3 regions of the Anaerostipes sp. 494a genome follow, and region 3 is predicted to be linked to each of the others. Evidence: predicted binding sites of a transcription regulator. Region 3 holds the regulator's gene; each other region holds the start of a gene.
The links. Region 3 encodes Rex, which represses fermentation and respiration genes when NADH is low (regulators of the CRP and FNR family bind a similar motif). Its sites were predicted from a motif close to ATTGTTAANTANTTAACAAT; they were not measured.
Positions count from the first base shown of each region.

Region 1: fucO (lactaldehyde reductase) is a predicted target of Rex. The motif match lies at 5,417-5,436, and genes of this name have one in related genera.
Region 2: BHF70_RS11105 (glycerol dehydrogenase) is a predicted target of Rex. The motif match lies at 7,404-7,423, and genes of this name have one in related genera.

Region 1 covers NZ_MJIF01000001.1:1,651,776-1,662,852, reverse strand. Annotated here, with positions in the region: gene BHF70_RS08375 (phosphatidylinositol-specific phospholipase C/glycerophosphodiester phosphodiesterase family protein) at 1-350, shown strand, start outside; gene BHF70_RS08370 (D-2-hydroxyacid dehydrogenase) at 360-1,322, opposite strand; gene BHF70_RS08365 (leucine-rich repeat protein) at 1,411-4,107, opposite strand; gene fucO (lactaldehyde reductase) at 4,250-5,398, opposite strand; gene BHF70_RS08355 (TetR/AcrR family transcriptional regulator C-terminal domain-containing protein) at 5,535-6,086, opposite strand; gene BHF70_RS08350 (cation:proton antiporter) at 6,190-7,362, opposite strand; fluoride riboswitch at 7,411-7,487, opposite strand; gene BHF70_RS08345 (PHP domain-containing protein) at 7,578-8,471, opposite strand; gene BHF70_RS08340 (ferredoxin domain-containing protein) at 8,516-9,061, opposite strand; gene BHF70_RS08335 (HAD hydrolase-like protein) at 9,194-9,442, opposite strand; gene BHF70_RS08330 (MarR family winged helix-turn-helix transcriptional regulator) at 9,531-9,956, opposite strand; gene BHF70_RS08325 (4Fe-4S dicluster domain-containing protein) at 10,140-11,077, opposite strand, start outside.
Region 2 covers NZ_MJIF01000001.1:2,197,536-2,208,612, forward strand. Annotated here, with positions in the region: gene ftsZ (cell division protein FtsZ) at 1-997, shown strand, start outside; gene hydE ([FeFe] hydrogenase H-cluster radical SAM maturase HydE) at 1,229-2,269, opposite strand; gene typA (translational GTPase TypA) at 2,484-4,304, shown strand; gene BHF70_RS11085 (single-stranded DNA-binding protein) at 4,424-5,059, shown strand; gene BHF70_RS11090 (cob(I)yrinic acid a,c-diamide adenosyltransferase) at 5,131-5,619, shown strand; gene dapA (4-hydroxy-tetrahydrodipicolinate synthase) at 5,680-6,564, shown strand; gene dapB (4-hydroxy-tetrahydrodipicolinate reductase) at 6,578-7,333, shown strand; gene BHF70_RS11105 (glycerol dehydrogenase) at 7,453-8,541, shown strand; gene glmS (glutamine--fructose-6-phosphate transaminase (isomerizing)) at 8,890-10,710, opposite strand.
Region 3 covers NZ_MJIF01000001.1:532,325-543,401, reverse strand. Annotated here, with positions in the region: gene spoIIP (stage II sporulation protein P) at 1-712, shown strand, start outside; gene lepA (translation elongation factor 4) at 775-2,586, shown strand; gene hemW (radical SAM family heme chaperone HemW) at 2,576-3,715, shown strand; gene BHF70_RS02835 (S8 family peptidase) at 3,710-4,609, opposite strand; gene BHF70_RS02830 (glycosyltransferase family 2 protein) at 4,685-5,701, opposite strand; gene BHF70_RS02825 (ABC-F family ATP-binding cassette domain-containing protein) at 5,756-7,651, opposite strand; gene BHF70_RS02820 (redox-sensing transcriptional repressor Rex) at 7,829-8,479, shown strand; gene acpS (holo-ACP synthase) at 8,485-8,847, shown strand; gene BHF70_RS02810 (bifunctional ADP-dependent NAD(P)H-hydrate dehydratase/NAD(P)H-hydrate epimerase) at 8,844-10,358, shown strand; gene alr (alanine racemase) at 10,303-11,077, shown strand, end outside.

The sequences.
Region 1 (11,077 bases), 1.1 Mb from region 3:
AAATCTATCCATTTAAACATTTTGTATATACTACATATAAACAGCCTGATGCTGCTTTCTATGAAATGGTTCGTTTTTGTCTGGCAAATCATATTGAAGGAGTTACCTCTCCTCAAAACGATATTAATGACTATCGAATGGATATTTTAAAAGAAAAAGGACTTTACTCTTTTACCCATTCCATCAACAGCTCTTATCATACAAAAGAATTTATGAAACTTGGAGTATATGGCGTTTATTCCGATTTTCTCACTCCTGCTCAAATAGATTTATCTTATATCCGGGCAAATTATCCTACATTTATCATTCGTTTCATGAAGGAACTCATACCGACTTACCGTAATCTGTAAGTCGGTTTTTTATTTTCGATAACCTGTTTCCCGATCCACAATATTCTTTAAATCTTTTCCTGCCAGATATCTGCGTAGATTTTCTGCTACAATATCTGCGATTCGATATAAAGTTACCGGATGATGAAACTCTCCGGACACATGAGGAGTAATTACCGCATTGTCCATATTCCATAATTTATGCTGATTTGGCAATGGTTCCGGATCTGTAACGTCAAGTCCGGCTGCATAGATTTCTTTTGCTACCAATGCATCACATAATTCTTCAGTATTCACCGCAGTTCCACGTCCTCCATTCAAAAAGATCGCGGAAGATTTCATTTTTTTGAAACGTTCTTTATTAAATATATTTCTTGTATCCTTTGTATCTGGAAGGACAGACAAAATCACATCTGCTTCCGGAAGCAATCGATCCAGATCTTCCATCGTATACAACTCATCTACATTCTCTGGAAGTTTTCCAGGTCTTCTCTTAATTCCGACCACATGGTAATCAAACTTTTTCGCAAGTTTGGCAAAATATAACCCTATATCACCCAAACCAACGATTAACAGATTACCTCCGAACAAAGATAGTACTTCTCCTTCATCTTTCCACTCACATTTTTCCTGATTATTTCTATATAAATGAAGTTTTTTCTGAATGGAAAAAAGTACAGCAAACAAGTGCTCTGCCACACCTGGTCCATAAGCTCCCGTTGCATTGGTTAAATAAACATCCTCTGGTAAAACGCCTTTTTTCACATATGCATCAGCTCCCGCTGAATTTAACTGAATCCATTCCAGTTTTGAAGCATCCTGAAGATAATATGGATCTGCGTTTCCAATAATAATTTCTGCATTCTCAACCTGCTCCGCTGTGACTTTGTCATAGGATGTATATGTAAAGCTGCACCCCGGTGCACTTTCTTCGATTGTTTTTTTCTGTCTATTATTAAATGGTATTACTACCAGAATATTTTTGCTTTTCATAAAGATTATCTCCTTGTATAATATTTTCAACTATATTATAGCACAAAAGAGATATTGAAAAATCACTTATTCAATATCTCTTTTACCATTAACGTGATTTTGCAGAAACAATTTTTGCTGTTCTGGATCTCCATTCCTTCCCCTTGACCGTTTTGCATGCATACACTTTATAATAATATTTTTTTCCAGACTTTAATCTTGTGTTGATATATTTTCTTGCGGAAGATGCTTTAATCTTTTTCTTATAAATATATTTTCCATTCTTTGACGTTGCCCGATATATTTTATAATATGAAGATCCACTGACTTTATTCCATGTAACAGCTACTGTCTTTCGTTTAGAAGACTTTGCTTTTACTCCACTGACTGCTTTCGGATACACCTTAATATCAAAGGTTTTCTCATATCCCAGACAACTGATTTTTCCCTTTTGAACTCCAATCCGAATATCTGGTTTCACCAGCTTGTAATCATTTAAAATTTTCTTACTTCCATCTCTGTAATATGTGATCACTTTAAGACCTTTTATCTGAAAAGTTTCTCCTTCTACATAAATTTTTTTGGTTGGAGCCACAATTTCCACTCTATCTAAAAGTGGACTCCGGATATAATACCCTTTCAACCCATATTTATCAGAATGATTTTTTGCATATTCATGTGCTGATGTATTCGCATATACGTACATATAACTAGGTTGATTTATGATGGAACTCAGATTATGTGCAATATATTTTACAGAATATGGCATATATACGCTTAAATTCATAATATTTTCAAACGCATAATCCTCAATACGTTCTACTCCCTCTGGAATCACCAAAACTTCCAGCCCTCTACATCCTGCAAAACATTTTTCCGGTATTACCTTAATTCCAGGCGATAACTGCACCTTTTTAAGAATTCGATTATTTTCAAAAGCTCTTTTTTCAAGTACAGTAATCGAAGATGTCATTGTAATTTCATCCAGAGTATCCACATCTGTCAAATATATATTTTGTAATGAAGTTCTCTTTCCTCCAAAATTCACCTTTGTAATTCCTGTATGAGAAAATGCCTTTTCTCCAATCTCTCTCACTCTATCTGATATATTTAATACTTTTGAAGTCTCATTTTGTACAATCCAGCTTCCCATCTGCCTAAGGTTTTTGCATCCATACAATGCATATTCTCCAATTGCAGTAATCGTATCTGCATTTTCAATTACCTCCAGCCCGGAATCATTGACAAATGTATTATATGGTATCTCATTCTCTATATCGGGATTCAAAGTTACTTTTTTTAGTCTTCCACAACCTGAAAACATACCACTTCTAAGCTTACAATCAATAACTGCCGTCTCCAGATTGTCACAGTATGAAAAAATACTCATTCCGATTGTTTTAATATTTCCTGGAACATATATATTTTTTAATCTTTTGCAAAAAGAAAAAGCTCCATTTCCTATAGATTCCAATTGCTCTGGCAGCTTGATTTCTTTGATTGCACATCCATAAAAAGCCTGATTACCAATAAAAGTAACGGACTTTGGTATTTCCACAGTTTCTAATCCCGAACAGTTGGAAAAAACTCTATCTCCTATTTTTTTTACTCCCTCGGGTATCTGCACAGAATGAATTTCCTGTACTCCACCTAATGCCCCTTCTGGTATTTCTTTAATATCCTCCTGGAATTTTACTTGTTTAATCTGTGTACAATGATTAAATACAGATCTTCCCATTGATTTTATTTTAGAAGATATTATTAGCTGTGCCTGATCTCCGTTTTGATTTAACACTCCATCGATCGTCTTCAATTTTTCATCATAATCAAATGCAAAATCTCCAATTGTAATCTTTTCCATTCCATCTGGAAAATTTATATTCTCTAAGTTACCACATCCTCTTAACATATAAGGTGTGATCGTAATATCTTTTCCACGAATCGTGATATCTTTTAAATTAGAACACGCAGAAAAAACTCCTTCTCCCAACTGACATTCTGATGGAATCTCTGCAGATGTAATCCCTGTTCCTTCAAACCCATCGACTTTTATATCTCTTAAACTTTCTGGAAGCAGAATCTCTGTCAGTTTTCGACAATTAGAAAAAGCCTTCCCTTCAATAAAAGCTAATCCATCCGGCAGATTTATTTTTTCCAGATTTGAACAATATGCAAAGGCTTCTTTTCCTATTTTTGTAACCGTATCCGGCAGCCTGACCTCCTTTACATTATTCCAGGTATACAATGCCTGATCTGGAATCTCCTGCATATTCTCTGGCATTTCTACAATATTAATTCTGGAACATCCTGAAAAATCAACCTTTCCAGTAAATTCTTTGGACGGTATTTTGTAAATGATATTGTCTCCCTCTTTTTCAAAAAAATGATTCACTTCTTCCAGCTTCGGACAGTCTTCAATGTACAATCTTTCTGCCAGATAATCATAATTTTCCGGAATTACAACCCTTTTTAACTCACTACAGTCTTCTATTCTTCCAATCCGCTTTATATTATCTGGAAAAACAATACTTTCCACCGTAGCATTTCCACTAAAAGCTCCTTCCTTAACACTTGTTACTCTTTTTCCATAAATTTCATCTGGTACAATAACATTCTTATCATTCCCTATGTATTTTGTAAGAGCAATGTACTCTGTATATTCTTCATACTCAAATCCATCGTATTCTGGTTCTAGAATTTCAGCCTTCACTGATACTATTGGCAGCCCTGTTACAGAAAAACAAAGGCAGACAGCCACAAAAAAGGACATCATACCAAGCAATCGTTTTTTCATTCTTCTTTTCATTCTTTTCCTCCTGTTTTTCTTTATATATAATATACAAATTGAAGTACAGGAAAATCTCATTTTCCTTATATTTTTTTTGTATAGAAAAAGGCTCCTTACATATAAATCACATAAGGAACCTTTGATTTAAAAATATTTTAAATTATAATAAAGATTTATAGAGTGCAATAATATCTTCCAGCGAAGCATCCTTTGGATTTCCAGGTGCACATGCATCTGCAACAGCAGACTCAGCCAGGAACTGGATATCCTCTTCTTTTACGATTTCTTTCAGATCAGCAGGAATTCCTACATCAGCAGACAGCTGTTTTACAGCATCTACAGCTGCTTTTCTGTATTCTTCCTGAGTCATATCTTCTACCCCTTCAACACCCATTGCTTTAGCAATATATTTATATTTATCACCTGTTGCATCAGCATTAAATTCCATAATTGTCGGAAGGAGAATTGCGTTTCCTACACCATGTGGTGTATCATAAACTGCTCCTAATGCATGTGCCATAGAATGTACGATTCCAAGACCTACGTTTGAGAATCCCATTCCTGCAATATACTGTCCAAGAGCCATTCCTTCTCTTCCTTCTGGAGTATTATCTACAGCACCTCTTAAACTATTGGAGATGATTTCGATTGCTTTTAAGTGGAACATATCTGTCATTTCCCATGCACCTTTTGTTGTGAATCCTTCAATTGCATGTGTCAATGCATCCATTCCGGTTGCTGCTGTTAATCCTTTTGGCATAGAAGACATCATATCCGGATCAATAATTGCAATAACAGGAATATCATGAGGGTCTACACACACAAATTTACGTTTTTTCTCAACGTCTGTAATAACATAATTGATAGTTACTTCAGCTGCTGTTCCTGCAGTTGTTGGTACTGCAATGATTGGTACGCTAGGTTTTTTTGTAGGTGCAACGCCTTCCAGACTTCTCACATCTTCAAATTCCGGATTGTTAATAATAATACCAACAGCTTTGGCAGTATCCATGGAAGATCCTCCACCGATAGCTACCAGATAATCAGCCTGGGCTTTCTTAAATGCTGCAACACCATTCTGTACATTTTCAATAGTTGGATTTGGTTTAATCTCAGAATAAATTTCATAGTCTAATCCAGCTTCATCTAAAACATCTGTCACCTTTTTTGTAACACCAAATTTTACAAGATCCGGATCAGAACAAACAAAAGCTTTTTTAAATCCTCTTGCTTTTGCTTCTGTTGCAATTTCTTTAATTGCTCCCGCTCCATGATAAGATGTTTCGTTTAAAATAATACGATTTACCATAATACACGCTCCTTTTATATTGATATTTTTTTAACTATCTTCATTTTAATATTGTACAAATTTTAATACAAGTTACATTTTCCTTAGAATGTAAAAAATGTTACACTTCGAAAAAAGTGTAACATTTCAACATTTCCTATCTGCTATTCTCAAGTAAATCATATAACATTGGAGGTAAAGCTGCCATTAAACGATCTGCCATCTCTTCCGGAGGAACCTTCATCCCTGTGGTCGCCCATTCAGCAGTCATATGTACAGATCCGCGACAATACATCCTCAGCAGAAATTCTATATCATCTGGAATATCCTTCACACCTTTCTCATGAACCATACCCCGATAAAACTGATAAAACCATTCATAATCATATTCTTTCAAACAATTTTGACTATCACAGGTAAATGCTGCCGGAAAAAATTTTCCTTCACGTTTAATAAACTCAAATTTTTTTCTTAAACCTTCCCTCAGATTCAGACTTCCCCCCATTTCCTGAAAAGATTTCTGAACAAGTTTATCAAAATGCCAGTTTACCAAATCGTACTTATCCTTAAAATGGCGGTAAAATGTAGGGCGTGTCACTCCACACTGATCTACAATCTGTGTTACTGTAATCTTTTCTACCGGATAATGATCTAACAACTCTTTCATTGCTTCTGCCAGTTTATATTTCATCTTCTCTGACGCATCCATTGAAACCGCCCTTCCTTTCCTGTGATTCTTCTTTCAGAAAATATTATATCAGAATTTGCATTATTTGAACTATTAAATTTTCTGATGGAACCATCCTTCTTGTTTATTCTAATAACTTTTTGTAACTAAAATCTATTGCAAATGCCCCTAATGGTGCTGTTAACACAATGACAAGAACAGCAACTGTTAAAACCATATCTCCGCATGAAAGTCCTATACTAAGCGGAATACCTCCGATTGCAGCTTGAACAGTTGCTTTGGGTGTATATGCCAGCATTGTAAACATTCTCTCTTTCCAATTTAGTTTTGTTCCTAACAGACACACGAATACACCTGCCATCCTAAGGACCAATGCTCCTGCAATAACAATCAATGCATTACTTCCCACATTTTTAAGATATCCTATATTTACTGTTGCCCCAACTAAAACAAACAGAAATATCTCTGCTGCAACCCATAATTTATTGTATTTTGCGGATAATCTTTTTGCAACAGGCTCACGAAATTTTTGTATTGCAACACCTATAAACATAATAGCTATCAACGCTGCAAATGTAATGTTTGTATTTAATGTATCTTCTGCTGTTACCAGCATAAATGAAACAGAAAGAATGAGTAATACTTTCGTTGTATCTCTTATATGCACCTTTTCAAAATATTTTGACAGGATATATCCAAGTCCCACTCCAATTAGTACTCCAAGTGTTATAGATATTGGAATATTTATGAAACTTATTACAGATATTCCTTTTCCTTGTATGATACCTATAAATGTTGTAAACAACACAATTACATATACATCATCAACAGAAGCTCCAGCTAAAATCAACTGCGGAATGCCTTTTTTTGTTCCATATTCTTCCTCTATTAATTTGACCATACGTGGAACTACTACTGCTGGAGAAACAGCAGCCAAAACAGAACCTAAAATTGCAGACTCCAACACACTAATTCCCAATATTTTTGGTGCTAATAGAATAATTCCTAGCAACTCAAAACTTGCAGGAACAAAACACATAAGAACTGCTGGTCTCCCTATTTTTTTTAGTCCGGAAATATCAAGGTTTAATCCCGCCCTGGTCAATATAATTATCAATGCTATTTTACGAAGTTCAGATGAGATGGAAAGTATGCTGGGATCAATCAGATTCAAAACATATGGTCCCAATATAATACCTGTAATCAGCATTCCCAACAAACTAGGTAATTTACATTTCTGGCATAACCATCCTAAAATCATGCCTAAACTTAAAATTAATGCAACACTTAATAACATAAAAAAATCTCCTTTTTACGCAGAAAAAGCCGATAGCTTCTGCGTATTATAATTGCAGAAGTCATCAGCTCTAATAAGCGGTTTAAGTATAAATACTAAGGGAGTACTTCATTCCCATGTATAATCCTAACACAATCTATACCATTTTTCAATAATCATCATCCCTCTGAATATTATAAGCATATCTTTCTATCATTCGATTACAAAAGCTCCAATTAAATTAGACCATTTTCTCCTAATGCTTTTTCTATAAATTTCTGATCATATTGACAATGAGATTCACCCAGTTGAATTGCAGGTTTGGTTTTTCCATGAAAGTCACTTCCACAAGTTGTCATGATTCCATACTCCTGCCCTTTTTTATAAAAATAATCCACTGTTTCCGCATCATGATAGTTACTGAATGCCTCAACTCCATCGAATTTTACAGCCTCCATCATTTCATCAAAAATTTCAAATCTTCCTTTTAAATTTTCTCCCGGATGTGCCAGTACTGCTTTCCCTCCGTTTCTGTGTATCAAATCTACTATTTCCGCAAGAGATGGATAAATTACTTTCGTATAGCATGGTTTCCCTTGTGCATAAAAATCCCAGTAGAAATTTACATATGGATTGTCACTTCTATCTCCGCCTTTTCGATATGGTGTTAATAATGGATGTTTCTCATATTCCTCTTTTGCTAAAATTATTTCTCCAAACATCTCTCCTGTATACACCCCATTGTCAGATAACTGATCTAATTCTTCTTTGGATACCTGAAAACCAAGCTGCTTTGTTAATTCAATTTTTTTCATGGAAAGTTCCAGCTCCTGGTTTAGAACAGATTCACCCAAAACTGTAAATTCTGGAGCTTTATCATTAATTCCATATCCAACTACATGCAGATTAATATCCTGATATGTACAATCAATTTCAATCGCCGGAATGTACTGAATTCCCAATTCTTTCGCTCTTTGTTTCGCTTCAGTAATTGCATCGACCTTATTATGATCAGCAATTGCCATAATCTGAATTCCCTTCTCTGCACACATTTCTACCAGTCTGGACGGCATATATTCTCCATCATCACTATATATACTATGCATATGCAAATCAATGTAATTTTTCATTTTTCACACCTTTCCTCTTTGTTTATGTAATTTGCTCCAGTTTTTTATTTTTTCTTCCGGTCAAAGAAAACATTTTTTCCAGACACACTGATCGGGATTCCCTGCCATATTACATCATCTGATGTGTCAAACATTTCCATTGCTGCCTTTCCTGCTGAAAACATAATTCGATTGTCTACTCTTGCATCCGCCGCCACTGCCACCGCAGACGAAAGTGCAATTCCCAGATCTACAAACTGGAATGCACATCTTCCATTTTTAGCTCTACACTCACCGCAATCTTTAAATCCACAGAATCCGCATTTCTGTACTCCTCGATATGTACGTTTTACTCCGATTAATATAATGGCATCTGCCGCTTTTACATTGCGTGCATCTCTTATATACCAGTCCTCTGCCTTTTCTCCAAAATCCCGTTGCCCGATTTTTTCCATTTCGTCCGCTAACCGGTCTTTATCTTCTCCAGTAAGAACCATCGTCTGAATATCATCAATTCCTTTGGTTTTTGGAGCTGTTCTCGCCGCTGCACACATTCTGGCTGCTGTTTGCAAAACCGCCTGTTCTTCCATTTGTTTTTCTTTATAAATCATAACACTTTTCCTCCTTTTAATCTTCCATTAATTGCTCTATTGTCAATGTATCAAAATCCGATACAACAAGATCTGCCAGAGTTAAATCCTGTTTTAAAGCTTCTGGCTTTTCCTTAAGCATTGATGCTGCCTTTAAAAAAATTTCTGAATCTGGCTTTTCTTTTCTGCTGTCTCAACATAATAGGAGACATCTTCTGGTAAATGAAATTCTTCTTTCATCTTTTCCCACATAAATTCATAAGTCGTTCCAAGAAATTGATCATGATAATGCCAATCAACTTCGATTCCCAAGCTCTGCAATAATTTATGCTTTGCCAAAATATTTATATATTCAGAATCAGAGATTACTCCATCCATGTCAAAAATAACTGCTTTTTTCATCGCTTCCTCCTTTTTCGTGTATATACACATATTTCTTTAAGAAAAAAATCCCGCTTTGCGGGATTTTCCGCTGATAGATTATATATAATTATTGCTCCAAAAGTCGAAGTAATATTTCTTCTAATTTCGCTGCATCCTCTTTCCCTATACGACGTTCTATTTCCCTTTGTGATTCACTCCACAACTCTTTTGCTTTCCGAATAACAGTTTTTCCCTGATTGGTAAGACGCAATCTTCGATCCCGCTCTCCCGGTTCTGATACGTCCACCACCAAGCCTTTTGCTGTCAAAGGTTTTAATGTACGCACTAAAGTTGTCCTTTCCAGTCCTACATATTTCGCTAAATCACTAACATTACAGTTTTCCATATGCCCAAGACTGCTCAATAATGAATACTGGGTCACAGAAATCCCAACCGATTTCAGTGCATCATCATATAAGTTTGAGATGACCTTTGCTGCCTGTCTTAAATTAATACAATAACAACTGCTTTTTTTTCTTTTAACTTGTGTCATATATACCTCTTATTACTTTTCGTGTATATACACTATAAGTGTTTTTCTTTATTTTGTCAATAATTGTTTTCTTTTGCACATCCGCGCGGAACATTTTTTATTACATAGGAAATTCAAAGGAATTTCCTATGTAATAAAAATATCCTGCAGAAATTTATCTGCAGGATATTCGTCTATAAAATTTTATTCACGATGCATAGAGAATGAATCCATATCATAATTCTTCAGATTTTCATGAATTTCTCTTTTATCTGCCTGACTCAATAATGCATTTCTGCTCTTTTTGCTGACATTTGGCTTGTTAAATGAACTTGGTCCATTGACACATCCACCTTCGCATACCATACCTTCAATAAAGTCTTCCGGTAATCTTCCAGCTTTCAGGAACAACAATGCCTTCTTACATTCTGCTGCTCCGTTTGCCTTACAAACCTTTGCATCAATCTCCTCTTCAGATTCTTTCAGACTCTGAATTACAGCTTCTGTAACTCCTCCAGAAGTCGCAAACTTTTTACCATAAACAGAAGATTCCTGATAATCATTTTCTGCCGGTTTTAAAACAACTTCTTTTGCCTTCATAATGGCACGAATTTCACTGTAGGTTAATACATAATCTGCATTTCCTTCAATCTTCTGATCTACAACTTCAGATTTCTTTCCAAGACATGGCCCAATAAATACAGTTACTGCATCAGGATCCTTTGCTTTGATCAGTCTTGATACTGCACACATCGGAGAAACTGTTGTGGAAATCTGATCTTTTAATTCTGGAAAATGCTTATGAATCATATTAACAAAAGCAGGACAGCAGGAGGTTGTCATCTTCTTACCTTCTTTATATGCTTCCGCCCATTCTTCAGATTCATAGGCTGCTGTCATATCACCGCCAAGCCCTACTTCGAAGAATCCATCAAATCCTACTTCTTTCATTGCATTCTTCCAGCTGCTCATTGTAATTTTTTCGCCAAACTGTCCTTCTGTAGCAGGTGCAACCATTGCATAAACCTTTTTGTCTGACTTCAGTGCTTCAACTACATCTACAATGAATGTTTTAGAACCAATAGCACCAAACGGACAGCTATGAATACATTGTCCGCAACGGATACATTTCTCTTCATTAA
Region 2 (11,077 bases), 1.7 Mb from region 3:
TAGACAGGCTTTATCTTTATGTAAAGCTTCAACAAAGATACAGATTGGTGAAAAACTTACTAAAGGACTTGGAGCAGGAGCTAAGCCGGAGATCGGTGAAGCGGCAGTAGAAGAAAATAGAGAAGAAATTACAGAACTGGTAACAGGAGCAGATATGGTGTTTGTAACCTGTGGAATGGGTGGAGGAACCGGTACAGGAGCAGCACCTATAATTGCTGAGATTGCCAAAGGTCTTGGAATATTAACAGTTGGTGTTGTAACAAAACCGTTTACTTTTGAGGGAAAACCTCGTATGAATAATGCCATGTCAGGAATTGCACGCCTTCGCGATCAGGTTGATACTATGATTGTAATTCCAAATGATAAGCTGTTGCAGATTTGTGATAAGAAAACAACAATTCCGGATGCCTTGAAGAAAGCAGATGAAGTACTGCAGCAGGGAGTTCAGGGAATTACAGATATGATTTATAATCCAGGACTTATCAATGTGGACTTTGCGGATATTCAGACTGTTATGCGTGATAAAGGTATTGCTCATATCGGTATGGGTGTTGCTGATGAGGAACTGGAAGCTATTAAGACAGCTATGGAAAGTCCATTACTGGAAACTACAGTTTCAGGAGCAACAGACGTTATTGTAAACTTTGCCGGAGCTGTTGGTATGCTGGAAGCACAGCAGGCAGTAGAATACTTAAAGGATGCTGCAGGACAAGAAGTCAATGTTATCTTCGGTACAGTCAATGCGGATTTCGGAGATCAGATCAGTGCAACTATTATTGCAACTGGAATCAAATCAGCAGAAGAGCAGGCAAGAATCAGAACTGGTTTTACCACCAGACCGGCACCGGCATTTTCAGGACAGCAGATTCACAATGGAAAGGTTGAGACGGAAGAGACTTCAGCAGCATATACCACTGAAGCTTCAGCAACAGCAATGGAAGATAATGATTCCAAAATTGTGATACCAGAGTTTTTATTAAAGAGCAGAAGAAAATAAAATTAATTATGAGTAATGAAAAAAGTATCAGGAAGTCTGTAGAGCAGATTTCCTGGTACTTTTTTCTTTCATGCTGATAGCGGACTTGTCCGCTTTGTTCAGGAGATTTTCATGAACAATAAATAATACCTAAAACAATCTGAATTGAGAAAAGTAAATAAAAAAACTTACGACACAGAACATCTGAACCGGACATAAGTCCGGGAAGCAGTTCAAGTCGTAAGTTCTTTTTTACTTATAGTCTCCGCGGCTAAATTCTAAATGATATCCAACACTTTCCATTCTTCTGCCTAGACAGCCAACACATTCAGCGGCTTCTTCTCCAGTACAGATTTTATTATCATACAGAGAATAATCTTTTCTTACAGCTACAGGAGATAGATTTGGCATAACTACATTGGCACCTGCTAAAATACCCTTTTCCCTTCCTTTTGGATCAATGGTTCCAAGAGCCGTGGTAGAAGGAAGAAGCAGATGATGATTCATCAGCCGTAGAATACTGATTAAAAATGTAGTAAGTTCTACAGTCCCAGATGGAAAATCTTTGAATTTTGTATCATGATGTGGTACAAATGGACCGATTCCAACCATTTGGGGATCTAATTTTTTGATAAATAATAAATCATCTGCCAGGTTCTCCAGTGTCTGATACGGTGCTCCCACCATAAAACCAGTTCCCACATGGAATCCGATTTCCTTTAAATTCCAGAGACATTGTTTTCTGTATTCCAAAGACATGCTGTCTGGATGAAGCATGTGATAATGTTTGGAATCGGCGGTTTCATGACGCAGAAGATAGCGGTTAGCTCCAGCTTTGAATAATTTTTCATAGCTTTCTTTTGAACGTTCTCCCAGAGAAAGAGTAATGGCACAGTCGGGATACTTTTTTCGGATTTCCGCAACAATTGGGACCATTTTATCATCGTTAAAATAAGGATCTTCTCCACCTTGCAGTACAAAGCTGCGATAACCAAGCTGATATCCATTATTACAGGCAGATAAAATCTGATCTTCTGTCAGACGATATCGATGAGCATTATGGTTCCCACCTCGGATGCCACAATAGTAACAGTTGTTCTTACAATAATTTGTAAATTCAATAAGCCCTCTGGGGAAAACACCGGTTCCATATATTTTTTGCGCTTCTTTTCTAGCAAGTTCTGCAATATAAGAAGCATTTTCTTCATTGCGGTTTTCAAGAAGAAAAATAAGTTCTTCTCGAGAAAGAGTTTGTTGTTTATATAGTGTATCAATGATTGTCAGGGTGTTCATAATCATACTCCTCCGATAGATTTTATAAGAAAGATAATCTCTTTTGCAAATATAACATATTAAACAATAAAAGGAAACAATAATAAAAAGAATTGTCTATTTTTTAGTACAAAACATAAGAAAAATTGAATCCTTTCATGGGTTGTGATAAAATAACACAGTTATTGAGAATTCAGGCAGCATTGTCTGCTTTTTATTAGGAAAGAAGGATATCATGAAGCGAGAAGATGTAAGAAATATTGCGATTATTGCCCATGTAGACCATGGAAAAACAACATTAGTCGATGAATTACTGAAACAAAGCGGTACTTTTCGTGAAAATCAGGAAGTTGCCGAAAGAGTTATGGATTCAAATGACATAGAAAAAGAGAGAGGAATTACAATACTTTCTAAGAATACAGGTGTTATGTATAATGGAATTAAAATTAACATTGTAGATACACCAGGACATGCAGATTTCGGAGGAGAAGTTGAACGTGTTTTAAAAATGGTTGATGGTGTTGTCCTTGTGGTAGATGCATTTGAAGGCCCAATGCCACAGACAAAATTTGTTTTGAAGAAAGCACTGGAACTGGATTTATCTTTGATTGTATGTATCAATAAAGTTGACCGTCCGGAAGCCAGACCGGAAGAAGTAGTGGATGAAACACTGGAACTTCTGATGGAACTTGATGCAGGAGATAAACAGCTGGATTGTCCATTTGTCTATGCATCAGCAAAAGCAGGATTTGCAGTAAAAGATATGGATGATGAGAAAAAGGATATGAAACCTTTATTTGAAACCATAGTAAATCATATTGAAGCACCAGAAGGTGATCCGGAAAAACCACTTCAGGTACTGATTAGTACGATTGATTATAATGAATATGTGGGGCGTATTGGAATTGGAAAAGTAGATAATGGATCAATTGCTGTTAATAAAGAATGTGTTGTAGTAAATGCTCATGATCCGGAAAAAAAGGAAAAAGTCAGAATTACGAAGTTATATGAATTTGAAGGACTTGATAAAGTAGATATAAAAGAAGCAAATATCGGTTCTATTGTTGCGATTTCAGGTATATCAGATCTTTCTATTGGAGATACCATCTGTGATACGGAAGGTGCTCAGGCAATTCCATTCCAGAAAATTTCTGAACCGACCATTTCCATGCAGTTTATGGTAAATGATAGTCCATTGGCAGGTCAGGAAGGTAAATACGTAACCTCCAGACACCTTCGGGATCGTCTTTTTAGAGAGTTAAATACGGATGTCAGTCTTCGTGTAGAAGAAACAGAAGATAGAGACAGCTTTAAAGTATCCGGACGAGGAGAATTGCATTTATCTGTTCTGATTGAAAATATGCGTCGTGAAGGATATGAATTTGCTGTAAGCAAAGCAGAAGTTCTTTATCATACAGATGAAAAGGGTAAAAAACTGGAACCAATGGAAATTGCTATCGTAGATGTTCCGGAGGAATTTGCAGGAGCTGTTATTGAAAAGTTAAGTCAGAGAAAAGGCGAACTTCAAAATATGTCCATGGCAAATGGAGGCTATTCCAGATTGGAATTCTCTATTCCTTCCAGAGGTTTGATTGGATATAGAGGGGAATTTATGACAGATACCAAAGGAAATGGTATCCTGAATACCTTATTTGATGGATATGGACCATATAAGGGGGATATTCAGTATAGAAAACAGGGTTCACTTATCGCCTATGAAGCAGGTGAAACAATTACTTACGGTCTGTTTAATGCTCAGGAAAGAGGAACATTATTTGTAGGTCCTGGAGAAAAGGTATATGGTGGAATGATTGTTGGACAGACAGGTAAAACGGAAGATATCGAAATTAATGTCTGCCGAACAAAAAAACTGACCAATACTCGTGCATCTGGTTCAGATGATGCATTAAAATTGTCACCACCTAAAATTTTGAGTCTGGAGCAGGCTTTAGAATTTATTGATACTGATGAACTGCTGGAAATTACACCCGAAAATATTCGTATCCGAAAAAAAATTCTTGATCCGACTTTGAGAAAAAGAGCAAAATTTTCATAGAGCGGCAATGGAATGTCGAAAAACGTTGGAAAACTTTGTCGATGGATTTTTCTTCTATTTGTGATTCATTTGGAATACTCTTTAAAGTATACAAATTGACACAAGAAGGGAGAAAAAGGATGACAGAACAGGGAACCAATCATAATCAAGTGGAGGTGGCAGGAAGAATTCATTCATCTTTTGAATACAGCCACGAGATTTTTGGAGAAGGATTTTATACCGTCAGACTTTTAGTAAACAGATTAAGTGAAGCAACTGACGAGATACCATTATTAATTTCTGAACGTTTAATCGATGTTACAAAAGATTATCGAGGGATGCTGGTGAAAGCATGTGGACAATTTAGATCCTATAACAAACATGAGGAAAATAGAAATCATCTGATTTTATCTGTGTTTGTTCGCGATATTGAATTTCTGGATTCGATGGAAAATGTAAAACCAAATCAGATTACGCTGGATGGATTTATCTGTAAACAGCCAGTATATCGGATGACACCTTTAGGAAGGGAAATCTGTGATATACTTCTTGCCGTAAACCGGTCTTATGGTAAATCAGATTACATACCATGTATCTGCTGGGGCAGAAATGCAAGATTTGCAGGGAACCTGGAAATTGGTTCTAGAATTCAACTAATTGGCAGAATTCAAAGTCGAGAATATCAGAAACGAATAAGCGAAAATGAAACAATAAAACGTATTGCATATGAAGTTTCTGTAAATAAATTGGAAATTCATGAAAAGGATGTAGAATAAATTGGATTTATTGTAGTAAAAATGATATAATAAATCAATATTACAAAAGGAAGATTCTTTGAGGTGAAAAGATGAAAGGACGAGTGGAAGCATACTATGGTTCAGGAAAGGGAAAAACATCCTGTGCTATAGGTCATTGTGTAAAAGCGGCAGGTCAGGATAAGCAGGTTATTATCGTGCAGTTCCTTAAAGGAAAAGATACAGAGGAAATCAGCTTTATCAGAAGATTAGAACCGGAAGTTCAGCTTTTCAGATTTGAAAAGTATGAAAAACAGTACATGAATCTTAGTGAAGAGGAGAAGAAAGATCAGGACCATTATATTTTTAATGGGCTGAAGTATGCTCAGAAGGTTATTGATACAAGGCAGTGTGATGTTCTTGTACTTGATGAGGTACTTGGGCTTTTGGATCTGGAGCTTATTAAGCCGGAAAATCTCATTGAGCTTCTGGAAAACAGGGATGAGGAGCTTGAGGTTATTATGACAGGAAGAAGTTTGCCAGAAGAACTCATAGATTATGTTGATGCAGCCTATTGTATTAATACAGTAAAAGAATCTTAAAAAATAAATAATGTATGTCGTTAGATATATTTCTACATAAGATGATAGGAGGAAAAGAATATGTCAATATTTACAGGTGCTGGTGTTGCATTAATTACACCTTTTAAAGAAGATTTATCAGTTGATTACGATCAGCTTGAAAAGTTTATCGATTTTCAGATTGATAATGGAACAGATAGTATCATTATCTGTGGTACTACAGGAGAAGCTTCTACCATGAGCCACGATGAACAGATTGAAGTAATCGGAGCTTGCGTTTCTCATGTAAATAAACGTGTTCCTGTTATTGCAGGTGCCGGTGCAAATTGTACCGAAGAAGCATTATCTCTTGGAAAGAGAGCACAGGGGGTTGGTGCTGATGCACTGTTGGTTGTAACTCCATATTATAACAAAGCAACACAGGGTGGTCTGGAAGAGTACTATACAACAATTGCCGGTGCAGTTGATGTTCCGATCATTATGTACAATGTTCCGGGAAGAACAGGAACTAATATTCAGCCTAAGACAGCTGTAAAGATTGCAAGGACAGCTGAAAATATTGTTGCTATCAAAGAAGCCAGCGGAGACCTGTCACAGGTTGCTACTGTTGCATATGAAAGCCAGGGAGATTTGGATATTTATTCCGGAAATGATGACCAGGTTCTTCCGGTATTATCTCTAGGAGGAAAAGGTGTTATTTCTGTACTTTCCAATGTGGCACCAAGAGAAACTCATGATATGGTCATGAAGTTCCTGGAAGGGGATGTTGAAGGAAGTAAAGATATTCAGTTAAAATATCTTGAAGTTATTCATAAATTATTCTGTGAAGTAAATCCGATTCCTGTAAAACGTGCAGTGGCTGAGATGGGATATTGTCGTGATATTTTAAGACGTCCATTGACAGAAATGGAAGAAGCAAATGCAGAACTTTTAATAAAGGCAATGAAAGAAACAGGTATTCTTTAAGGAGAAACAGAAGATGACAAAAATTATGATGCATGGCTGCAATGGAGTCATGGGACAGGTAATTAGTAAGATTATTGAAGAAACAGATGATGCTGTAATGGCAGCAGGAGTGGATTGTCAGGATGATGGACATAATGACTATCCGGTATTTACCAATCTTGCAGATTGTAATGTTGATATTGATGCTATCATTGATTTTTCAGCAGCACCAGCAGTGGATGCTCTTGTTGATTATGCAGTGGAAAAGCAGATTCCATTGGTTCTTTGTACAACAGGATTAAGTGATGAACAGCTGGAAAAAGTAAAAGAAGCAAGTACTAAAGTTGCTATTTTACGTTCTGCCAATATGTCACTGGGAATTAACACATTGGTTAAGTTATTAAAATCCATGACAAAACTCCTTGCAGATGCAGGATTTGATATTGATATTGTTGAAAAACATCATCGTAGAAAGCTGGATGCTCCATCAGGTACAGCGTTAGCTCTTGCAGAAGCAGTAAATGAACCGTTGGACAATGAATATGAATTCGTCTATGATCGCAGCCAGAGAAGAGAGCAGCGACCAAAGAAAGAAATCGGTATTTCTGCAGTACGTGGAGGAACCATTGTAGGTGAACATGAAATCATCTTTGCAGGACAGGATGAAGTGATTGAATTAAAGCATACAGCTTATTCCAGAGCTATTTTTGGAAAAGGTGCAGTAAGCGCGGCACTTTATCTGGCAGGGAAACCGGCTGGTATGTATGACATGAGCGATGTTATCGGATAAAATGAAGATGACATAAGTTATTAAGAGAAACCGGATGTTTTGTTTCATCCGGTTTCTTTTTGTTATAATGAATGTTATAATTATAACAAAGGTTAGAACATTTATGATGGAGGTGTATTATGGCACAGATTATCGGTAGTCCAACTCGTTATATTCAGGGAAAAGGAGAATTAAAGAATCTTTGTGAATATGCAAAGAATTTTGGAGAAAGTCTGTTTGTATTGACTAGTGCTTCAGGAAGAAAAAGAGTAGAACCTTCTATCAATGAAGGAAAAGGCGATACAGAGATCACATATGATGTGTTCAATGGAGAATGCTGTATGACAGAAATCAATCGTCTGATTGAAGTAGTAAAAGGTGTGGGAAGTGATATCATTGTTGGTATTGGTGGAGGAAAAATCCATGATACTGCTAAAGCAGTAGCTTATTATATGCACAAACCGGTGATTATCGTTCCAACTATTGCTTCTACGGATGCTCCATGTAGTGCTTTATCTGTTATTTATTCAGATGAAGGGGTATTTGAGAAATATTTATTCCTGCCATCCAGTCCAAATATGGTTTTGGTTGATACAGGTATTGTCAGCAAAGCCCCTGCAAGGCTATTGATTTCCGGTATGGGAGATGCACTAGCAACTTATTTTGAAGCAAGAGCATGTAAACGATCCGATGCTTCCAACTGTGTTGGCGGAAAATGTACTCTGGCTGCAATGAATCTGGCAGAATTGTGCTACAATACATTGATAGATAGCGGTATTCAGGCAATGACAGCAGTAAAAGAAGGAATTTGTACAAAAGCGGTAGAGAATATTATTGAAGCAAATACATATTTATCTGGAATTGGATTCGAAAGTGGAGGTTTGGCTGGTGCACATGCAATTCATAATGGATTGACGGCAATACCGGAAACTCATAAACTCTATCATGGAGAAAAAGTTGCATTTGGCACTCTGGTACAGCTGGTGCTGGAAGATGCAGGGGAAGATGAAATTATGGAAGTCATTGATTTCTGTACAGAAACCGGCCTTCCGATTACCTTAAAAGAACTTGGAATTACAGAAGTAAAACCAGAGCAAATTATGGAAGTGGCAGAACTTTCCTGCGCAGAAGATGATACTATGGGAAATATGCCATTTGAAGTAACACCGGATGATGTATATGCGGCAATCATGGGAGCAGATGCATTGGGAAGATATTATACTGAATAAAAAGAGATTTTCTAAAAACAATAATACAAATGATAATGAAGATTCAAACAAAAAATAACGTTATTGTCAGACTGTAGACAAAGGGGGGTGTTGCAAGATGCAACGCCCCTTAGAATTTACAAGGAAGTTCCACTCGACTAGCGCTTATCTCTCGCAGATGGCTCGGATCCGCTGAGTCTCGGGAACGGCTTTCTCACTAAATTCATTCATCGCCGAAGGCTCGAATTCATTAAGTGTTCAATGCAGAGTATTCTAGGGTAATACTATGATTATGCGGAAAAAGAACCCACGCAGGAACAATCTGCACAAGCGAAGCGCGGAAGCCGTTCCTAGTGGGTTCTTTTGGAGTTACTCTACTGTTACAGATTTTGCCAGGTTTCTTGGCTGGTCTACGTCGTATCCTCTGAATACAGTTACATGGTATGCCAGTAACTGTAATGCTACGGTTACGCCGAAGGTTCCGAATTTATCGTCTACTTCTGGTACCTGAATCAGGTCATCATATAATCCTTCATACTTGGTCATGTCTTTATCTGTTACCATAATTACATGTGCTCCGCGGGCTTTTGTTTCTTCAACGTTTGCCATCAGTTTAGATAAAACATGATCCTGTGTTGCGATGGCGATGATTGGTACGCCTTCTGTTACAAGAGAAATGGTTCCATGTTTTAATTCTCCGGCGTTGTATGCTTCGGAGTTTACATATGAGATTTCTTTTAATTTTAATGAACCTTCACTTGCAATACCATAGTCTAAGCCTCTTCCAAGATAGAATGCAGAGAAAGTATCTTTGATTTTTTCTGCAATGGACTTAATATAATCATCCATTTTCAGGACTTCCTCAACGGTATTAATGGCTTCTTCAAAATGTTTACAGTATTCCTGCATTTCTTCTTCTGTCATCATATTGTTGATTTCAGCCAGTTTCAGAGCAATCAGATACATACCTGCACATTGTACAGAGAATGCCTTTGTACTTGCAACGGCAATTTCAGGGCCTGCATGTGTATAAAGTACATAATCACTTTCACGGGCAATGCTTGATCCTTTTACATTTACGATAGAAATTGTTTTTGCTCCACGTTCATTTGCCAGACGAAGTGCTGCAAGAGAGTCAGCAGTTTCTCCGGATTGGGTTACAACGATAACTAAAGTATGTTCATCTAAGATTGGATTCATGTAACGGAATTCGGAAGATAATTCTACAGTTACAGGAATACGAAGCATAGATTCAATCAATGTTCTTCCAATCAGACCAGAGTGCATTGCAGTTCCGCAGGCTGTTACAATAATACGGTTAATTCCTTTGAAAATATCATCGGAAATGCCATCTGCAGTAAAATCTGCATGACCATTGTGCAGACGAGGCATAACAGTATTGTGAAGTGCTTCCGGCTGATCATAAATTTCTTTCTGCATAAAGAAGTCATAACCGCCCTTCTGAGCAGCAGTTGTATCCCAGTCTACATGGAGCATTTTTGGTTCGATTTCTTCCTGTTCCATAGTGTATAATTTGATTCCGTCTTTTGTTAATACCACGATATGTTCCTCTGGAACAACAAAATAATCTTTGGAATATTTTAACAGAGCTACCATATCAGATGCGATAAATGCACCATCTTCTGTAGAAGTTGCTACCAGAGGGCTTGCATTACGCATACAGTAGATTTCTCCTGGATGATCTTTAAACATAACGCAGAAGCCGTAAGCTCCATCCAGAATTTTATCAGCTTCTTTTAAAGTAGCAAAAGGATCTCCGTTATACAGAGAATCGATTAACATTGCTGCAACTTCTGTATCTGTTTCTGAAACTGCTGTATATCCTTTTGTTTTTAAAGATGCAGCCAGTTCTTTATAGTTTTCAATAATTCCGTTATGAATTAAAGTAATATTCCCTGACACATGAGGATGAGCATTTTTTGTGGTAACTCCACCATGAGTTGCCCAGCGTGTATGACCAATTCCACATGTTCCACTGATATCTTCTGCATTTTCAACTTTTTCACGAAGCTGTGAAACTTTACCAGTTGTTTTAATGATTTTTGTAGTTTCCTGTTCGTTTACTGCAATTCCGGCACTGTCATAGCCTCGATATTCTAACTGTTCAAGACCTCCTACCAGAATTTCTGCTGCCTGCAGTTTACCAGTAAATCCAATAATTCCACACATAATAAAAATCTCCTTATTAAAATTGACATAGCGAAATAATGAAGAGCAAACTATTTTTTTCTTCATAATATTTCCAGTGTTAACTTGTTTTTTATTCATATGCGGTTTTGCCCGGATTATACTGCTTTTGTTTCATGATTACTCATGGCTTTGTGCAGTATATCACATAGACCGGGGCTACGGGAAAGCATCCGCCGAATTTTTCGATCACTTTCCACCTCGTTAACCTTCCGATTGCAGAGAATTAATCTGCTGTTTCCGTATCAGGAAGGTGCATGGCGCTTCGTACACTAATAAACTCCTTTCTATAGATTTTGCCGGATGTTCAAAACCCAAAACCTCCAACGGTAGAATGGTATCATGTATG
Region 3 (11,077 bases):
CATTTATCAGATTGACAGTACGACAACCGTTACAAATAGTGAGATAAATGGAAAACAATTAATGAATATGGATTTAAGTCTGAAAAAAACCTCGTCTCCTCAGGTCCTTATTTATCATACTCATGGAAGCGAGCAGTATAAAGACAGCAGGCCAGGGAAAAAAAGTGATACAGTAATAGGTGTAGGTGATGCGCTGGCTCAAAATCTAAAAAAGAAAGGTATCAGTGTAATACATGATCGAAGGATTTATGATATGCAAAATGGAAAAGAAGAGCGTTCCAGAGCATATAATTATGCAGCAGTATCTATTGAAAAATATTTAAAAAAATATCCTGAAATACAGGTTATCATTGATCTTCACAGAGATGGAGTGAAAGAAAGCACAAAACTTATTACTACTCAAAATGGCAGAAAAATGGCACAGATTATGTTTTTTAATGGAATTAGCCGTACTGCAAGTAATGGTGATATAAAGTATTTAAAAAATATAAATAAGAAAAAAAATCTTGCATTTAGTTTGCAGCTTCAGGCACAGGCAGCAAGGAAATATCCAGGATTCACGAGAAAAATATATATTAAAGGATATCGATATAATCTGCATTATCGAGGAAGAAGTCTTCTTGTAGAGGTTGGAGCACAAAACAATACAGTAAAGCAGGCAAAAGCATCTATGAGTTTACTTGCTGAATTATTAAATGATGTGTTATACTAAATAAGTTAACGCCATTCACGGCAGGTACGCCGGGGCGTACTTGATTTATTTAGGAGGAACATATGGCTATAGATCAGAGTAAGATTCGAAATTTTTGTATTATTGCACATATAGATCATGGGAAATCGACGTTAGCTGATCGTATTATTCAGATGACGGGAACATTAACCGATCGAGAAATGCAGGAACAGGTTCTGGATAATATGGATCTGGAAAGAGAAAGAGGAATTACAATTAAGTCTCAGGCAGTACGTATTGTATATAAGGCTGATGATGGAGAAGAATATATCTTTAATCTTATTGATACTCCGGGACATGTTGATTTTAACTATGAAGTATCTCGAAGCCTTGCAGCATGTGAAGGTGCTATTTTAGTTGTTGATGCGGCGCAGGGAATAGAGGCACAGACACTGGCAAATGTTTATCTGGCATTGGACCATGATCTGGAGATTATGCCTGTTATCAATAAAATAGATTTACCAAGTGCAGATCCAGAGAGAGTTAAAGCTGAAATTGAAGATGTTATTGGAATTGATGCCGAAGATGCTCCATTGGTATCAGCGAAAAGCGGGCTGAATGTGGAGCAGGTTCTTGAACAGATTGTAACAAAAATTCCAGCTCCAAAAGGAGATTCAAAGGGACCTTTGCAGGGATTGATTTTTGATAGTATTTATGATGCATACAAAGGGGTTATTATTTTCACACGAATTAAGGAAGGGACAATTAAAGCAGGAACCAAGATGAAAATGATGGCCACAGGTGCATCTGCAGAAGTTGTAGAAGTAGGTACCTTTGGTGCAGGACAGTTTATTCCATGTGATGAGTTAACAGCAGGAATGGTAGGGTATGTGACGGCAAGTCTTAAAGATGTACAGGGAACCAGAGTGGGTGATACCATTACTGACTTGAATGATCCATGTGCAGAGCCGTTGCCTGGATACAAAAAGGTCAATCCAATGGTTTACTGTGGATTATATCCAACAGATGGAGCAAAATATCCGGATTTAAGAGATGCATTGGAAAAGCTTCAGTTAAATGATGCTGCACTTCAGTTTGAACCGGAAACTTCCATTGCACTTGGATTTGGATTCCGATGTGGATTTTTAGGATTACTACATCTGGAAATCATTCAGGAACGTCTGGAGAGAGAATATAATCTGGATCTGGTGACTACAGCACCAGGTGTTATTTACCGTGTATATAAGACAGATGGAACGATGATTGAATTGACTAATCCATCCAATCTGCCGGATCCATCAGAGATTGATCATATGGAGGAACCGATTGTTACGGCTGAAATCATGGTGACTTCTGAGTTTGTTGGTGCCATTATGGGACTTTGCCAGGAACGAAGAGGTGTATATCTTGGAATGGAATATATGGAAGAAACGAGAGCGCTTCTTCGATATGAACTGCCTTTAAATGAGATTATTTATGATTTCTTTGATGCTTTAAAATCACGTTCCAGAGGATATGCCTCTCTGGATTATGAAATGAAGGGTTATGAAACAGCCAGACTGGTGAAATTGGATATTCTCATAAATAAAGAAGAAGTGGATGCTTTATCTTTTATTGTTCACGAAGATACTGCTTATGAACGTGGAAGAAAGATGTGTTCAAAATTAAAAGAAGAAATACCAAGACATTTATTTGAAATACCTATTCAGGCAGCTATTGGAAGCAAAATTATTGCCCGTGAAACGGTGAAGGCAATGAGAAAAGACGTTCTTGCAAAATGTTATGGAGGAGATATTTCAAGAAAAAGAAAGCTGTTGGAAAAACAGAAGAAAGGAAAGAAGAGAATGCGTCAGGTTGGAAGTGTAGAAATTCCACAGGAAGCATTTATGAGTGTGTTAAAACTGGATGAAGACTAAAGAATTGGAATTATATGTTCATATTCCTTTTTGTATACAAAAATGCAATTATTGTGATTTTTGTTCTTTTCAGGCATCAGAAACTACAGTCAAGTTATATATGGAAAAGCTTTATCAGGAACTGGAACAATGGGGCAATCATTTGGACGGCGACAGAAAGATTTCTACAATTTTTATTGGAGGAGGGACCCCATCTTCCATTGATGCAGTTTATATTCAGAAATTGTGTCAGATTATCAGACAATCCTTTTCTGTCATGGAAAATGCAGAAGTTACCATAGAAGCTAATCCAGGAACGGTAGATGCTGAAAAATTAAGAATGTATTATGATGCGGGAATTAGTAGAATCAGTTTTGGACTTCAAAGTACAAGGCAGGAAGAACTTTCTTATCTTGGAAGAATTCATACTTATGAGGAGTTTCTTGAAAGCTATTATGATGCACGAAAAGCCGGGTTTGAGAATATTAATGTAGATCTGATGAGTGCAATTCCAAAACAAACGATAAAATCTTATGAGGAAACACTTAGAAATGTAGCAGAATTGAAGCCTGAGCATATTTCTGCATATAGTCTGATCATTGAAGAGGGAACAAGGTTTGCACAAGATGAATCTATTGGATTATATTTGCCGTCAGAAGAAGACGAAGTTTCCATGTACAAGATGACTGGAGAAATTCTTGTAGAGTATGGTTATGAAAAGTATGAGATATCTAACTATGCCAAGCCGGGCTATGAGTGTATACATAATCTGGGTTACTGGTCACAGATTCCTTATCTGGGAGTAGGACTTAATGCAGCTTCATATCTGGATGAAAAACGTTTTGAAAATTCTTTTTCTATGAATGAATATCTGGCAACCGATTATTTTCCAAAAGTGTTTGAAGAAACCAAACCCTTAACCTTGGAAGCACAAATAGAAGAATTTATGTTTTTGGGGCTTCGTAAAACCAAAGGGGTATCAAGAACAGAATTTAGGCAAAAATTCCATCAGCCTATGAATTATTTTTATAGGAATGTAATAGAGAAAGCCATAGGCTGCGGATGGATGAAAGAAAAGGATGATATGTTATCATTGACGGAAAAAGGAATTCTTATCAGCAATCAGGTATTGTGTGAATTCCTGTTATAGGTCTAATAATTTTTTTAGATTGATTTTCCCCCAGCCCTGATGGTGTCTGGGGGTTTTTAATTGGTCGCAATTGTTTTTTAATTTTAGTTTTGCGTCTTTATTGGTGTAATATGGATATTTTTCGATTAAAAGTGCCATTGCACCGGAAACCACAGGGGTTGCCATTGAAGTACCGCTTTTTATAGTGTAGTGGTTGTTGATACTGCAGGAATAAATATTTGTTCCTGGTGCTACAACATCAGGTTTCATAACACAAGAACGAGTTGGTCCTCTTCCGGAATAGTGACTGGAAAAACGGTAATTACCTATGATTTTCATAAAGTCATCGCTGGAACCAACGGTGATGATTTTTCTGCTGTTTCCGGGAATAGAGATACTCTGAGGACCTGGACCGTGATTGCCTCCGGCAATACAAACGATAAGACCATCATCCCATAATTGATCCACATAGCGAAGAATCTCTCTGGAAGATTCATCTTCGTTGGTTTGCGCAGTGCCTATGGAGATGTTTACGATTCGAATATCATAACTCTGATAGTTTGTATGAATCCAATCCAGACCGCGGATAAAAGCGGATGGAATACCATTTCCAAAAGAATTTAAAACTTTTAATGAGATAATGTGTGATTTCGGAGCAATCCCAAGAATATCATTGCCATAAGGACAGGAAGAAGCTGCTATTCCGGTAATATGAGTACCATGTCCATTGTCGTCATAGTATTTGGTTTTATGATTAACAAAGTCAATAAATGCAGCAATACGATGATCAGCTGGAGCAAAGTCTTTATGGGGAAAAAGACCGGTATCCAGAAAAGCAATACCGATTCCTTTTCCCATAAGACCCTGTTTATGAGCAAGATCTGCATGAATTTGTTCTGAGATGGATTGTAACATAGATTTCTCCCTACTGTTATATTATAGAATACGTACAGCAGAGAAAAAGGATACATCAGATGTGGGGTGAGAAAATTAATTAAAACCGATAAATTTTCTCGCGGCTTTGTATATACCAATGGTTGTTTTTCTTCCGCCTCTTCCTGGAAGATTTACTGCATAGCCAACAATGCTGTGGCGAATTTTACGATAAAGAGATTTATCTTTATCATATAGATATTTCCATAATTCTTTCTTCATCTGAATATGCTCCGGCTTGCCTGATTTCAAGGCAATAATAGAAGAAATACACATGATGATAGACAGATAATGCCGCATATAACGGGCAAGAGGTTTGGTGGTGATGTTGAAACCAGCCATATAATCAATCATGATTTTTGTAACTAAAAACTGCTGATCGATTCTCTTAATCATATTTATTTCGTTTACAGACTGATCATCTCGACCGATAAAATAGCGGTAGAAATTTACATCCAGATAATACATGTTTTTTACATATGGAAGTGGTTTATATACATAAATGTTGTCAACATAAAATGTATGTTCTGGAAGTTTTAGCTGGCATTCCCGAAGCAGTGCTGTACGATAAATAACAGAATGCATAAGAATATACTGTCCAATAGGAAATCGTTTTACATCATTCCAGCAGAATACTTTATTGTGAGGAATGGCATGACGATAATGGATAACAGTTTTTTTTCTGGCACCCTGTTTTTCGTAAACATAGTTTGCAAGAAGCATGTCAAGAACAGTTCCTTTTTCATAGAAACTAGATAAAGTATCCATGATTTTGTCATAGGCTGCCTGATTAACCCAGTCATCGCTGTCTACAACTTTTAAGTATATGCCGGTGGCATTGGCAATTCCGGCATTGACTGCGCCGCCGTGTCCTTTATTCTCCTGGTGGATGGCACGGCAAATAGTAGGATATTTTCTCTGATATTCATCTGCAATTGCTGCAGTATGATCAGAAGAACCATCATTAACGATTAAAATTTCAACATTTTCGCCACCTGGTAAAAGTGTGTCAATGCAGTGACGCATATATTCCTGAGAGTTATAGCAAGGTACTACAAAGGATAATAATTTCATGATAACCTCCATATAATTATTATGATTTCTCTAATTATACCCCTTTTTACAAAATTAGCAAAGGGTTTCCCATTCTTCATACAATTCTTCCAGAGAATCAGTAATAGAAGCCTGCTCATTACCGAGCTCCATTAGTTTTGCAACATCTGTAGCAATTTCTGGCAGTGCCATTTGTTCTTCAATCTCAGACTGGCGTTCTTCTAGCTGTGTGATTTGTTCTTCGACTTTTTTTAGGCGATTTTCCTTTTTCCGCTGTTTTGCCTGAAGTTCTTTCTGCTGCTGCCAGTCAAGCTTGGATTCCGTGATTTCTTCTGCCGGGTTATTATCTGCAGTAATAATGGCTTCTTTTTCTTTTTGTTTTAAATAATCCTGATAATTACCAGTATAAGATGTCAATCCGCTATCAGAAATTTCAAGAATACGGGTAGATGTTTTGTTAATAAAATAGCGATCATGAGAAACGTAAAAAATTGTTCCTGTATAAGCGTTCATGGCAGATTCCAATATTTCTTTTGAATGGATATCCAAATGGTTTGTAGGCTCGTCCAGAATCAGAAAATTGGCATGAGAAAGCATTAGTTTTGCCAGAGATACACGCCCTTTTTCTCCTCCGCTTAAAGAAGATATCGGTCGAAAAACATCTTCTCCATAAAACAGAAATGCTGCCAGAGTATTTCGTATTTTTGTATTTGTAAGGTCTGGATATGAGTCGGATATTTCATCAAAAATTGTTTTTGAATCGTCCAGGTTATCTTGAGCCTGGTCATAATATCCGATAGATACACCAGCCCCAAGCTGAATCAGACCACTGTTTTTACTGATCTTTTTACATATGATTTTCAATAATGTTGTTTTTCCAGTACCATTTGGTCCGATCAGAGCAACACGTTCACCTCTAAAAATATTACAGCTGATATGATCAAACAGAGGCTTTGAGCCGAATGATTTTTTCACATCTTTTAATGTCAGAACATCATTACCGCTGATTACTTCAGGTTCAATGATAAGACGCATATCAGAATTATATTCCATTGGTTTCTCAAGAATTTCCATCTTATTTAAGGCTTTTTCGCGACTTTCAGCACGTCGAATGGATTTTTCGCGATTAAATTGCTTTAGTTTTTTGATAACTTCCTGCTGGTGTTTAATTTCCTGCTGCTGATTTTCATATTCCTTTTGGCGGATAGCTTTGATCTGATCTCGTTTTTGAATAAATTGAGAATAATTTCCATCAAAAAGCATAGATTTTCCCAGTTCGATTTCCATAACTTTGTTGACAATCTTGTCAAGAAAATAGCGGTCATGGGATACGATAATCACCGCTCCGTTATAATGGGACAGGTAATTTTCCAGCCATCGAATGGATTCTACATCCAGATGATTGGTAGGCTCGTCCAGTAATAAAACATCAGGATTTTTCAATAGAAGTTTTCCGAGGGCTACACGTGTCATTTGCCCTCCTGATAATGTACTGATCTGTTTCTGGAAATCTTCTTCACAAAATCCAAGTCCTTTTAAAATCCCGGTAATTTCACTTTTGTATGCAAATCCATTTAACTGTTCAAAACGATGGGTGGCATTGGTATATTGTTTCATTTTCTGCTCAAGTTCTTCACCACTTAAATGTTGCATTTCGTGTTCGCATGTTCGCATTTCATGGTCCAGTTCAATTATTTCCTGCTTTACGGAAAGCAGTTCATCAAAGATTGTATGGTGAAAGCTATGATTCTGATGCTGTGCCAGATATCCTAGAGATGTATCTTTTTTCATGGATACTTCTCCGTCATCTGCACTTATTTCTCCAACGAGAATTTTTAATAATGTGGATTTTCCTGCACCGTTATATCCGATAATCGCCAGTCGGTCATTTTCATTTAAGTGGAATGAAATATTCTGTAAAACAGGTTTTTCGACAAATGTTTTACAAATATTCTGGCATGATAAAATCATAAGTCAATAACTCCTTCTATTATATAAAATATTATTTTCAATGAAGACACTAGAATTCAGAATATCATATTTTCATATAAAATGGAATAATTTTCATTTGGAAACTAATGAGAAAGATTGACAGTTATTAGACAATCTTATATAATTAAAATAGAAATAAAGTTTGGAGGAAATAAAATGGGAAATACAAATAAAAATATTTCATCAGCTGTAATAAAACGTCTTCCAAGATATTTCCGATATCTTGGTGCATTAAAGGCAAAAAATATTACCAGAATTTCTTCTAAGGAACTGAGTGAACGTATGATGGTAACAGCATCTCAGATACGCCAGGATTTAAATAATTTTGGAGGATTTGGACAACAGGGCTACGGATATAATGTGGAAAATCTGTACACCGAAATTGGAAAAATTTTAGGGCTGGATAAGAGAAATGATATGATCATTGTCGGAGCAGGAAACCTGGGACAGGCCCTTGCGAATTATCAGTCATTCAATGAAGATTATGGATACAAAGTAATGGCGTTATTTGATGTCAATCCAAAACTGATAGGTATTTCTGTTCGTGGAGTTAAAGTGCTGGATATTGATGATATGGAAGATTATATCAAACACCATAATATCAAGATTGCAGCATTGACACTTCCAAAAGACCAGGCTCCAAGTATAGCTAAAAAGATGGTTGAATGGGGTATTCGAGGATTTTGGAACTTCGCTCCAGTGGATTTGCATCTTCCGGAAAATGTTACAGTAGAAAATGTACATCTTGCTGAAAGTTTAATGACATTGACTTACAATATACATAATCGGGAAGAGAATGGAGAGTAAGAAAGATGATTGTCGGGATAGGAACAGATCTGGTAGAAATCAGCAGGATTCAGAAAATGATCTCAAGGCATAAAACTCTGAATCGAATATTTACGACAAATGAATTATCCGATGCAAATAATAATGCTACGACTTTAGCTGGTAATTTTGCTGTAAAGGAAGCCGTTTCCAAAGTATTTGGGACCGGCTTTTTCGGTGTAGAAGCAAATGAGATAGAAGTACTTAGAGATCATAAAGGTAAACCATATGTAAAATTGTATGGACAGGCAGAAAAAATGGCGGAAAATCTTAAAATTGAAAAAATTCATATTTCCATTACAAATACAGGGAAATATACACAGGCATTTGCGATAGGAGAGTGCTTATGAAATATGTTTTGACAAATAAAGAAATGCAGGATATTGATAGAAAAACTATTGATCAAATAGGAATTCCGGGCTTAGTGTTAATGGAGAGAGCTTCAGAGGCTGTGGCAAATGTGGTGAAAGAATATGCGAAAAAAGAAAGTCGTATTTTGATAATTGCAGGTACAGGAAATAATGGAGGAGATGCACTGGCTGCGGCAAGGATTCTCCTTGAACAGAAATATAGGATAGATTTTACTATTGTTGGAAATGTAGAAAAGGCTTCAAAAGATTTAAAACTGCAACTTTCAATTTTAGAAAATCTAGGATTTTATCCTGTTGATGATGTGAAATATGAAAAATATGATTTTTTGGTTGAAGGAATCTTTGGTGTGGGTCTATCAAGAGAAGTAGGAGGCATTTTCAAAGAGGTAATTCAACAGATTAATCAGTCTGGAAAGAAAGTTATTTCCATTGATATTCCTTCTGGAATCAGCGGAGACAGCGGGAAAGTTCTTGGCTGTGCAGTGAATGCTGATGTAACAGTGACATTTGGAGGATTAAAAAGAGGTCATTTGCTGTATCCGGGCAAAGATTATTGTGGTATTACAAAACTGGTATCTATTGGATTTCATGATCAGACCATACAAGAATATGCAAGTGCCTTTACATTTGCGGATGAAAGGAATATAATGCCGCCGAGGGCCAATGATTCCAATAAAGGAACTTATGGTAAAATCCTTATGATAACAGGTAATGAAACCATGTCAGGAGCAGCGGCTTTTGCAGGAGAAGCTGCTTTAAGAATGGGAGCCGGACTGGTAAAGATTCTTTCTGACGAATCAAACCGAGGAATATTACAAACAAGGCTGCCAGAGTGCCTTTTTGGAACAAGAAACCAGCTGAAAGAATCTTTGGAATGGTGTGACTGTATTTTGTTTGGACCGGGAATCGGGGTATCAGAACAGACCAGAGATATGCTACAGTATATAATGGAGCATGGGAAAAAGCCATTGATCATCGATGCAGATGGGTTGAATACTATCAGCAGGTATCAAATGGATGTACAATATGAATACGGTCTTATTTTGACACCTCATCTTATGGAAGGTGCCAGACTGTTGTCAAAGCCGCTGGAAGAAATAAAAAAAGATATCTGTCAGGCAGCAGAGGACATTGCCCGAAAGTACCATGGAACGGCTGTGTTAAAAGATGCAGCAACAGTAGTGACAGAAAAATCTCATTTGCTATATATCAATCAAAGTGGAAATCATGGAATGGCAACAGGCGGAAGCGGAGATGTTCTGGCTGGAATGATTGCCGGGCTTCTTGGTTCTGGAATGTCTTCCTATGAGGCAGCCATAAAGGGTGTGTATCTTCATGGACTTGCAGGAAATGCCGCAAGAGATGAAAAGGGTCCATATAGCATGATAGCGTCAGATATTTTAAAACACATAAAAGATGTAACAGGAGGAGAATATGAATCAGTATTACCGGGTGCATGCAGTTATCGATCTGGATGCAATCTGCAATAATATAAACGAAGTAAAAAGAGTAATAGGACCAGATGTAAAAGTTATGCCAGTTATTAAAGCTGACGGATATGGACATGGAGCAGTGCCTATTGCAAAAGCCTTAAATGAAATTGGTGTAGATGCATTTGCAGTTGCCATCATTGAAGAAGGAATTACTCTTAGAAATCATGGAATTAAACAGCCTATCGTAATTTTAGGATATACCTCTGAGTATCAATATGGTGCTTTGATTCAATATGAAATCCAGCCAACGGTATTTTGTTATGAAATGGCAGAATCCTTGTCAAAAATAGCAGTTGCACTGGGAAAAGATGCAAAAGTGCATATTAAACTTGATACTGGAATGAATCGCATTGGATTTAAGCCTACAAAAGAATCTCTGGAAACTGTTATAAAGATCTCTAAGCTTCCTAATATTAAAATTGAAGGTATTTTTACACATTTTGCCTGTGCAGATGAAGAAAATAAGGATTCTGCAAAAAAACAAAAAGCTGAATATGATAAATTTATAGGGTGGCTGGAAGAACAGAATATTGATATTCCGGTTAAACATGTTTCCAACAGCGCTTCCATTATTGATATGGATCAGTGGAGAATGGATATGGTACGTTCAGGTATTATTACCTATGGTTTATATCCGTCAGAAGAAGTGGCTAAGGATGTCTTAAATTTAAAACCGGCTATGTCCTTAAAGACACATATTGTACATGTAAAGGAAG